DNA from 2 places in the Paraglaciecola sp. 25GB23A genome. Region 2 is predicted to be linked to the other one. Evidence: predicted binding sites of a transcription regulator. Region 2 holds the regulator's gene; the other holds the start of a gene.
The links. The regulator sigma-54, encoded in region 2, starts transcription at its own class of promoters, with help from an activator protein. The targets are predictions, from matches to a motif close to GTTGGCACGNNNNTNGNNT.
Positions count from the first base shown of each region.

Region 1: ABKW31_RS01705 (PEP-CTERM sorting domain-containing protein) is a predicted target of sigma-54. The motif match lies at 3,235-3,253, and genes of this name have one in related genera.

Region 1 is NZ_JBDYKM010000001.1:406,662-412,299, forward strand. Features, by position in the region: gene ABKW31_RS01695 (cupin-like domain-containing protein) at 1-459, opposite strand, end outside; gene ABKW31_RS01700 (FAD-binding protein) at 552-2,174, opposite strand; gene ABKW31_RS01705 (PEP-CTERM sorting domain-containing protein) at 2,361-3,182, opposite strand; gene ABKW31_RS01710 (PEP-CTERM/exosortase system-associated acyltransferase) at 3,418-4,239, opposite strand; gene ABKW31_RS01715 (patatin-like phospholipase family protein) at 4,239-5,099, opposite strand; gene ABKW31_RS01720 (YdcF family protein) at 5,176-5,638, opposite strand, start outside.
Region 2 is NZ_JBDYKM010000003.1:287,514-293,151, reverse strand. Features, by position in the region: gene ABKW31_RS08570 (HPr family phosphocarrier protein) at 86-361, opposite strand; gene rapZ (RNase adapter RapZ) at 394-1,239, opposite strand; gene ptsN (PTS IIA-like nitrogen regulatory protein PtsN) at 1,241-1,684, opposite strand; gene hpf (ribosome hibernation promoting factor) at 1,700-1,987, opposite strand; gene ABKW31_RS08550 (RNA polymerase factor sigma-54) at 2,013-3,494, opposite strand; gene lptB (LPS export ABC transporter ATP-binding protein) at 3,564-4,289, opposite strand; gene lptA (lipopolysaccharide transport periplasmic protein LptA) at 4,289-4,840, opposite strand; gene lptC (LPS export ABC transporter periplasmic protein LptC) at 4,803-5,369, opposite strand; gene kdsC (3-deoxy-manno-octulosonate-8-phosphatase KdsC) at 5,366-5,638, opposite strand, start outside.

The sequences.
Region 1 (5,638 bases), on a different contig from region 2:
GTAGGTGAAATCTTTTCCAACTAACCCAGCAAACATGAAAGGAATACTGGGTAAGGGAGTATTCGGAGACGTGATAATCCAGTGCTTTTTACCAAGTACCTGCTGATTGAGCCCGTGTAAACTATTCCCATCATAATGAGGCAAGGTAACATGACCTTGTGGCTGCATAAACAATCGCATTGGAGATTGTCGCACCGACATATCCTCTCTGGCCAAAATCATTTTTACTATAGTTGGAATTTGGATTGTTCCATTGTCGACTAAATCGGCATCAAACCAACCCGCTTCTCTTTTTGTTTCATCAGTGAAATGTTCTAAAACATAATTAGGCGTTAATATATTTGTATCAAATGTATTGACCTGACTGATTATCAGAGGCTTTTCTGGGATCAGATACTGTTCTATAAAAACGGAGTCTTTTAAGTCGGGTAATGCAACCTTATCGATATCTAATTTCATTATTAATTGCTCTCTGTTAGGTCAAACAAGTGGTTAAATATTATACTTATTACTAAATAAAAATTTAACTTGTTATGTTGCAAAGTACACTTTTACGGATTATACCTGTTGGGAGCTAGTATTCTGTTCGGATCCAATGTTGATTTAATAAGGTCTGTAGTTTCCCAAAATATGTGCTCGGATTCCAATTTTTTCTGTTGTGTAGTATCCAGCCTATAAGGTACAAATCCATATTTTGCCCCCTCATTTATAAGGTGATCTAGACATGAATGGGCGTTTTTTACTTCTGTGGCATTGCTTAAGTTAAAAACCAGAGGAACAGTAGAATCAACACAATCATGTTTAAGGTTAGTAAACGTTATCAAAGGTTCGATACCGTATAGAGGTGTTATTTTTCTAACGAAATCAACAAACTTACTGAGTGATTGCGGTTCCATTTTTATAAGGGGCGCATACCACAGTAAACCACATTCGTCCTTTGATGGAGACATAATCTTAGATTTATCAGGTCTAATTTTAGCATTTCGCCAATAGGGTAGGGGCAGCGCGACTTGATTGGGTATTCCTAACATAATGTCAATTCCTTCTCGCAAAGACTCCAATTTTTGTTTTGTATCGCCTAAAAAATTATTATTAGGCGATGTGAATTTTAAGAAAAAGTCAGCCAATCGTATTAATAATGAATCTGAGTAAAAAACAGTACCTAGTTTTTTCGCTTTCTTGCGGAACAACTTTTTACTTGCTTTGACGATGTCTTTATCACCATACATTGATCCTACTACCATCCATTGAGGCAGCTTTTTATTCTCTGATTCTTTAGCTATTTGACTCTCAGTCATTAGTTTTCCGTTTTCATGACCATTAGGGTTTTCAGAGGTGATAGATATTAGTCTGCGCTGATCCATAAGGTTGATTGAACCGACAATGCCAGAATAATTTTTAAGCGTGTCTTTAATCAATGAAACCGCGTCCTCAAAACTTTCACTTTTGGGAATTTGTAGATAAAAAGCGCAAAAATACTTAGGTATCGGGGCTAGCCTAATAGTCATTTCTGTAACAATAGCTAAATTACTTTGTGTGAAAAGTCCATCGATATACGGACCTAGTCCCCATTTATACGTTTTATCTGTAAAATCTTCTCCTGATTTATCGATCGCACTAATTGCTGATTCGTAAATTCGCTCACAAAATTCTGGATGTGGCAGGTAAGCCTTTAAAGCAGTGCAGGCATAAAAATGATCGTTGTGAGGGGTAATACCATAACCTCGTTCTAGTGCATTACTCAACAAGCTACAAGTTGGACCCGCACCGGTGACAGGTACCATGTACTGCCAATTATTTTTTGTAAGAAAATCATAAAGTTGCTGTTGTGTCACTCCAGGTTGTACGGTGACCAATCCGAGCTCTTTACTCGTAGGAATTATTTTTTTTAGTTTACTAAAATCTAATATTACATTGGGCCTATTATCGGAAACATTGAATGAACCATAACCCCAATTATTGTTTGTTGAGACAGGATAAATATTGAATAGATACTTATTAGCCAATTTTAAAATCAAACTGATTTCTTCAATATCATTGATTACCACCGCCGCATCCAATGCTACTGGTTCCGAAAATGTTGTTTTGCCATATTTATTGGTGGCGTCTTGAAGTGATAGTATTTCAGTGTTAAAAATTTTAGTTTGGTCTTTAAGTATCTCTACAACGTCCATCTACTGATCCTACAGCTCTAAATCATATAGTGAGTATGGAGAATTTTGTGTTAGAAGACTATTTAATTTATTTAGATAAAATATGAAATCGAAACTTGATAGGAGTTTACGTAATAATGGATGAGATTTTTTCAGAAAAAAAAAGGCCGGATTATCCGGCCTTTTTTAAACTAATCTAATTTTTGACTATTTTTTCATTCTTTTTGCTAAGCCCAAACCTAAAAGACCAAGACCTAAAAAGGCTAAGCCTGTAGGTGCTGGAACTGGGCGATTTCTCAAACCGATAACAATGTTATCAAACTCACCAGCTACACCGGTTGAGGTTATTCTTACTCTGTCAAAAGCATCAGCGAACGAGAATGCAATATTAACATAGACGTTTGAATCACGGTTAGTTTGACTACCATTTACACCGCCAAGCTGTGCCAATAAAGATGACCCAGTAATTGTTTCTATCAATGAACCACCTGAGTAAAACTCAAAATCGTTATAATCGTCAACTGAGCCCCAATAGAAACCTAGGTAAGTAATACCAGTGTCCAATTGAGCAGCTAAGAAACCAGAATAATCGATTTCAACCCAAGAAGGTAATGCACCACCCTGACCAGGAGTATAACCGTAACAAGTTTGGTCACCTAATGGAGCAGCTGCAACATTACTTACAGAACCACTACGAACACCTAAAGCATTTGCTGCACTTGCTGAAACCACTATGCCAGGAGTACCAGCACCGTTTACAGCGCACGAACTTGCAGGGTCAACATTATAATCTTTAGAACCAGGGCCTACACCTACTGTTTGAGTGGCATCATCAAATGTTTCAACGAAGAAACCAGTAGATCCATCTAATAGGTTTGACGGATCAACAAAGCTGCTTGTTAAGCCAGAAAGGTCAGTTGCAGCTTGGCCACCAAAAGAAACGGTAGCAGCGTTAGCGCCAGAAGTTACTGCTAAGCCAAATACCATGCTTGCAGCGAGAAGTTTTGTTTTTGTTAACATATTTTTCATATTTTCGTCCTTTTTTGGAATTGAATGTATCGGTAAACTGTTACGGAATTAAATGCAGGAGCTGTGCCAGAAATAATAATTCCTTTTATAACAATGCCTTATGGTTTTTGCTTAAATTTTTTTTTTGCAAAGTGTAAAGAAATCCGACAATTTGATGTTCTGAAAACGCCCTATATTATACATTTAAGAACATTTGTTATTGGTCACTATTTTTTGGCATTGCTTTAAAGTAAATTTAATTGTTTTTTTGTTTAAACTGCAGGGCTACTCTTTTTTCTATGTTTTGAAGCATTTTTTTAAATCCCGGGCTCAAACCCTCCATTAAGAGTTTGCGACTTATATAGTAAGGCGCTCTTTGTCCGTGGTATTCAACTACTGGGCCTACTTGTTGAAACGGAATGCCGACGAATCTCAAACTTCTGGCCAATCTGGGTTCCATCATAACAAAGCAATGTTGAATGCCATGGTGCAGTGTTATGGATGCTGCAGATAAATACAAACCAACAGCGATGAAAGGAAAACATCTGAGTTCTCGTTCAGAATAAACATGTTCATTAATCGCACCTGTTGCTGAACCTGAAAATTTATCCGTTGCACGTTTTCTAAATTGTGCCGGTATGGCTAGCCTCGATATTTCACAAATTTGTTCTCGCGGAAAATCACTAGGGTGAACACTTTTTTCATCGATTGAACTGATGCAATATTTTTCAATAGGTAATAGTTGTTCAGCGCTGTTGGTTCTTACAATTCTTACTGTTCCTGCATAAGCTCCAGTTGGAATATGTTTAATCAGGCAGTGGGTTGAATGTAAATCAAAGTCGTCAGTTTCTTGGGAATTCTCTTTTAAGTCCTCAAACTTAAGTTCTTCACAGTAAACATTATGGCGAATTTTAAAAGACTCACTTTTAAATTCATTTGAGAAAGCCACTATTGGATGTAAATATTCAGAAAAATGCTGTGAAATTTGATTTGCTTTGCGGCTTACCACAAAGTTCATTATTTGCTTAACCAATCTTCCAATGACAGGTTTATCTGCGTATTTTCTTAAGTTATTCATCAATTGCGGTCCAAAAGAACAGGTTCCATTATAATCTCTTTTTTTCTAGCAGCTAAGCGTTTGGGTACAAAGGTAAGGGCGGTTTCATATCCTACTTTAAATAGATATTCCTTTTGCTCTAATGACATGTTGAAATCCACTGGCGATAGCAGCCCAGTGTTGATAACAATCGTATTTTGCCAATGATTGTCATGCACATACTCTCTCGACATTGCGGTCATAAATGTTCTTATTAGCATCATCACATATTGCTTTAGGGGTAACCAACTTTTTTTAAAACGCGGTTCAGTAATCTGCTCACTTTTAAGTCTAAAACACAGAATGTTGGTGCCATCTCCCGCCCAATCATTATAAAGAGCATCTTCAGAGAGTATCGCACCATCTACTAGTATATGTTCTTTGTAATTTTGAAAACTAAAAAATAGTGGGATCGACATCGAAAATCTAACCGCTTTTGAAATTTTTAGGTCAGGTGAGTTGATTTTGTTAAAGACAACTGGACCTCCGCCATTAACATCTGTCGCTAATACGTGAAGGTTTAACTCGATGTCTTTGAAGGTTACCCCGTTGAGGAGTTCGTCCATCCATTGCTCAAAACTATCCCCAGAACAAAGGCCACCTTGTGTGATAAGTCTAAATAATGAAAAACCACGAAACTTTTTAAAGTCGGTTTCGAGGGCAAGTTGTTGAATCTTTTCAATTGATAAACCACATGCAAATAACGCTGATACGATGGAGCCTCCCGATACGCCGACAATATGTTCAAACTTAATATCTAACTCAGTTAAAGCCTTTAATATGCCGATATGAGCAGATAATTTGGTTCCACCACCGGAAAAAATAGGAACAATTTTACTCATTTAATCAAGGGCCTATTCATATTATTTCCATTAAACGTTTGGTAAATTATCGTGCAGTTTCTGGTAAAGTAAAATTTTATAAAAACAAATTTTGATGTACCAAACCTAAATACTCATGAATAGCTCGTTCACTGCGGTATAAACTTCGCGCACTGGGTAAACTTAAACTCATTTCAATATTTATTCGACTTAGATGCTCAACAGGCACAGGGACAACCTGTATGTTTTTGTCAGTAAAATATCGCATAGCTCTTGGTAAATGGCTGGCGGAGGTGACAAGGGTGATTTTGTCAGTTTTTAGAATTGACAAAAGGGCGCGAACTTCAGTTTCAGTATTTTTACCCTTTGTAACAATGTGAATGTCTTCGGCTTTAACGCCAAATTTTATTAAAAAATCTCTATTATGAACGGCTTGTGGCACCTTATCTTTGTAACCAAGTATATCTCCAGCTAAATAAACGGGCATTCTGTGTGCTTTATATAAGAGAACTGCTTCCATGTTCCGTTGCAACGAACAATTTGGCCATCGAGATAAAAAT
Region 2 (5,638 bases):
AAACCTAGTGAGCCTAGCAACAATGTTAGTTCAGAGTGAATAGTTTAGTTGGATTAAAACATGATTATAATGATCGAACTCAGTATCACTCTTGTTCGTTAAAACGTCCGGCTATCAACGCTTCTACTGCAGCCAAGGCTTCGACCGCATCTTCCCCCTGACTGACGACATTGAGCTCTTTACCCTGATTACCCTCCAGCATCATTAAACCTAAGACACTGTTGGCCGATGCTTGTTTGTCGCCTAAATGTAAGGTCACAGTAGCGGAAAATTTGTTAGCTAATTGCACCAACTGGGTTGCAGCACGGGCATGTAAACCAAGCTTGTTTACGATGACTATTTTTTTTTCAAGTATAGGCATAATTAGTCTGTCATATCTTCAAGGTGAAGTGCTTATTGATTTAAGGTCCGGTGCCTAATTTGTACATCAGGGTGAGAATCACTAAAGGTCTTAGCTAAGGCTTCAGCCACATACACCGAGCGATGTTGTCCACCGGTACACCCAATGGCTATGGTTACATAACTGCGATTGTTACGCTCCAAATGGGGTAACCAAGTCGCTATTAAATTTTGTATTTGCCATATAAATTTAGTCACTAAGGGTTGAGAACCTAAAAATATTTGTACCGGACTATCTAAGCCAGTCAAATGTTTAAGGTCGGGTTCCCAGTGTGGATTTGGCAGAAATCGAGCATCAAATACATAATCGGCATCCTTAGGAATGCCGTACTTGAAGCCAAAGGATTCAAACACCAAGACAAGTCTAGAGCTTTTTTTACCCAAAATTCTTTCACGCACCAATTCAGCGAGTTGATGAACCGATAATTGGTCGGTATCGAGATAAAGATCGGCGCGCTCAGCAATAGGTGCAAGTAGTATTGATTCTGCTTGAATAGCTTCGGCTAGTGATTTATTTTGTTTCGAAAGAGGGTGCAGACGACGGGTTTCACTGAACCGTTTGACTAATATGTCATCACTCGCATCGAGATAAAGAATTGTCATATGCCAAGTGGATGGCAGATAATCGAGTATCTCCACCAAATCATTCGGGTCTTTGGGTAAGTTGCGTACATCGATACTGACAGCCACTTGATCATACTCGTCAACCACAGTGTGAGTCAGAGTGGGCAATAGATTGACGGGAATATTATCGACACAATAATAACCGAGATCTTCCAATGCTCTTAAGACAACAGATTTGCCAGAACCAGAACGGCCACTAATAATAATCAGTTTCATATCAGTTCATCACCTTAAATAATTCTTCATCGCTTTGAGCTGCACGCATTCGATTTAAGGTGTCTTTATCAGTGAGTTTTGCTGCAATAACTGACAAGGTTCCAAGATGTTCATTCGCCTGTTCTTCTGGAACCAATATTGCGAAAAAGATATCAACGGGTTGTTTATCGATTGCATCGAATTCGATGGGCGTATCATTGGTCATAACCACAGCAACCACTTTTTTGAGATCTTTTAAACGGCCATGTGGCAATGCAATTCCATTACCGATACCGGTACTGCCCATTTTTTCTCGGTTCATTAAACTGGCGAGTATCGTGGCCTGATCAATATCGACAATATGCTTACTCGCGATATTGCTGATAAGTTCGAGGATCCGTTTTTTACTGGTACCCTGCACTGCACATAAAGTGCAGTCAGGGTGAAGAACGTCTTTAATTTCCATTATTTACTGAGTCACTTAATGGCGTTTAGCTTTTTCCTTGTGCTTAATCACTTGTCTATCAAGCTTATCGATTAAAGCATCAATGGCGGCATACATGTCTAAATGTTCAGCATTGGCGAAAACTTCTGCGCCACTAAGGTGAAGGGTTGCTTCAGCCTTCTGATTCAGCTTTTCAACATTTAAGATGACATGTACATTATTAATATGATCATAGTGTCGTTCAAGTTTAGTAAATTTTGAATCGACATAATCGCGTAGTGAATCGGTAATTTCTAAATGATGACCAGTTAGGTTTATTTGCATATCGCCTCTTCCTTTTTTAATTTGCCTATAAAAGACTCTTACGTTGGTTAGACGGAGGGATCAATAAAGACTCCCTATATTTTGCTATTGTTCGCCGAGCCACGACTATGCCTTGGTCAGCCAACAGTTGAGCAATCTTACTATCACTCAGAGGTTTACTGGGTTTTTCGGCTGCGACTAATTTTTTAATCAATGCCCTAATTGCTGTTGAGGAGCATTCTCCTCCCACATCTGTGGCAACATGACTAGAAAAGAAGTACTTGAGCTCAAATATACCTCTGGGGGTATGCATATATTTTTGGGTTGTCACACGTGAAATAGTTGATTCATGCATATCCACCATTTCTGCGACATCATTTAACACCATTGGTTTCATCATTTCTGGACCATGTTCAAAAAAACCAATTTGCTGCTGTACAATGCAATTGGATACTTTGAGTAAGGTCTCATTGCGACTTTCAACGCTTTTAATAAACCATTTGGCTTCTTGTAAATGCGAACGGATAAATTGACTATCAGTACTATTTTTTGTGCTCTTGCTCATGGCCGCATATTGCTGATTGACATTGAGCTTGGGCAAACTGTCAGGGTTGAGTTCAACCATCCAACGGCCATTTTTTTTAGTCACGGAAACGTCAGGGATTACATACTCGGGTTCGCCGACAATAAGCGCGCTACCCGGCCTTGGATTCAGAGTTTGCAGAAGTCGCATTGCTTCACGCAACTCATCTTCTTTTAGACGAGTCTTACGCATTAAGGTACGGTAATCTTTGCTACCAATTAAGTCACAATAATCGGTAATAAGCATCTTGGCTTCAGCTAACCAAGGTGTTTCGATAGCAAACTGATTTAATTGGATCAATAAACATTCTTGCGGACTGCGTGAACCAGAACCGATAGGGTCAAACATTTGAATGCGTTTAAGTACACACTCCACTTCATCTAGTTCAATTTCTTCATCGTACAAACTAGCGAGGACTTCGTCCGCACTAATAGTCAGGTAACCTGACTCATCAATAGAATCAATAATGGCCATGGCGATAGAAATATCTGTATCACTAAAATGCGTGAGGCGCATTTGCCATAACAAGTGTTCTTGAATATTGTCGGTGGTTTCTCCCTGAAAAACTTGGTCGTCATCAACACTAAAGCTGCTTGAGGACATAGAGGGAGCTGATGACGCGCTAATGTATTCGTCCCAGGTGCTATCTAAGGGCAAATCTTGAGGAATATCATTGTTTTGTAATGCATCCCCAGTCTCAATAGTTGCAGCATCCACTTCGACCCGGTCGTTTGAGCCATCAGAACCAAAATTAGTTTCTAAAGCACTATCACCGGTGGGATTTTCGAAGGGGTCAGTTACTTCTAATAATGGGTTAGAATCTAAAGCCTCTTGAATTTCTTGTTGTAAATCCAAGGTAGAAAGTTGCAATAGCCTAATCGCTTGCTGCAATTGAGGCGTCATCGTGAGTTGTTGGCTAAATTTTAACTGTAAAGAGGGTTTCATTTACTTCTTATGCTTAGTCCGTTGGGGTTAATTTAACCGTGCGAAATATCATGCCATGCCATAGCTTTACTATAGCCTGAATTGCTCACCAAGGTATACATCTCTTACACGTTGATCACTTAATACTTCTTGTGAGGTTCCGGCAGCAATGAGTTCACCATGGCTGACGATATACGCTTTTTCGCATACATCGAGGGTTTCTCGCACATTGTGGTCAGTGATCAGCACGCCTATACCTCTATCGCGCAAATGTTGGATAATCTTTTTGATATCATTAACCGATATGGGATCCACTCCAGCAAAAGGTTCATCCAATAAAATAAATTTTGGCTCAGCCGATAAGGCCCTTGCTATTTCAACCCGACGTCGTTCGCCGCCTGACAAACTCATGCCTAAGCTGTTGCGAATATGATTAATATTAAATTCATCTAATAGTGCATCAGCCTGCATTTCTCTTTGTTCAGTTGAGAGCTCTTTGCGCGTCTGTAGTATGGCCATTAAATTTTGATATACCGTTAATTTGCGAAAAATTGAAGCTTCTTGCGGTAAATAACCAATACCTTGCCTAGCGCGCACATGCATTGGTTGCAGTGTGAGTTCCTGTTGGTCGATAAATATTTCGCCCTTATCTAAGGGGACCAAGCCTACAATCATGTAAAACGTGGTTGTCTTGCCCGCCCCATTAGGGCCGAGTAAACCAACAATTTGCCCAGACGATACTTCTATACTGACATCCCGCACTACTTGACGTGATTTGTAGGATTTTGCCAAATGGGTCGCTTTTAGAATGGCCATTATGGTTGTGGATCCTGTTCAGGAATGGTTTGGGTTTTGCTGTCTTTAGCTTCGGGCTGTAAAATCGTTATAACTCGGCCACTACCTTGGTCTTGACCTTGTGCCATGATTTGCTCAAGTTCCATGTTAAAAATAATCGAGTTGCCTTTGACACTACTACTATTTTGTTCTACTTCAGCATTCCCCTCTAGAGACAAGGTCCGTGTTTGGCGGTGATATTCAATTTTATTGGCTGTGGCATGCACCATTTTGCCATTTTCCTGACGTTGGGAATATTTAGCGGGTGAGCCCATCGCCACAAACACTTCTTTATCTTGACCTTTGCTGGCATCAATCTCCATTTCATCAGCTTGCAGCACCAATGAACCTTGAGTGATAAGGACACTGCCTTTGTAAATTGACTTTTTGGCAATTCGATCCAAGAACGATTGCTCAGACGCGATTTCGATGGTTTTAGAAAAATCATCTTTACCAGCATAACTTATGGTTGAATAACCAACCGCAAGGCTGATACTAATGCCTAGTAGTAGGTTGGAAAACGGTTTTAACATGATCAAATAACTCATATTGTTGGGTCTCAAGGTTGGCCTTAAAACCATTGCTGTTAATGACATAATTGGGCCCAGTGATATTGACATATTGGTCTGAGCTCATGGTTTTGTCACTTAAATTTATTTCTACAAACTGAGTATTAACCTTCTGAGCCAGATTATCGTCGTCAACACCTGATATTTCGACGTCTGTCTCAAATTGCAAACGTTGATCGTCGTACAAAGTACCTTCATTTGCGGTGATGTTCCAAGGTAGCCCCGTCTCAGAAAACAGCTTATATTCAGGGCGTTTAAACAAAGTAAAGCCCAGTAAATCAAAGTGCTCCATTTTCTCAGCGGAGACCTGCTGACTCATTTTTCCTTCTTTATCATACAAGGTACTTCGCATAGTCAGTGCTTGATAATTAGGCACCCATGCTTCTTCAGTTTGAGCTTTAGGCTTTATTTCTTCTTCATTCAACCAATTGGGAACACTTAAGCCGAGCGCTAATAGAAATAATAAGCTGATGCAAAGTGTTACTCTATTCATATGCTAGCACCATAGTTGGCATTCAGTTTACCTTTTGCCAGTAAAATTAAATCGCAAATTTCACGCACAGCCCCAAACCCACCACTATGTTGGGTGACATAAGTGGCTTGTTGTTTAACGCTGGGATGGCCATCGGTCACGCTAAAACATAAGTCGCTTAATTCAAACATGCCTAAATCAGGAATATCATCGCCCATGCTGGCAGTATATTTAGCTGAAATATTGAGTTCTTTCTGCAATTCAGCCAAAGCTGAATGTTTGTCTTCACA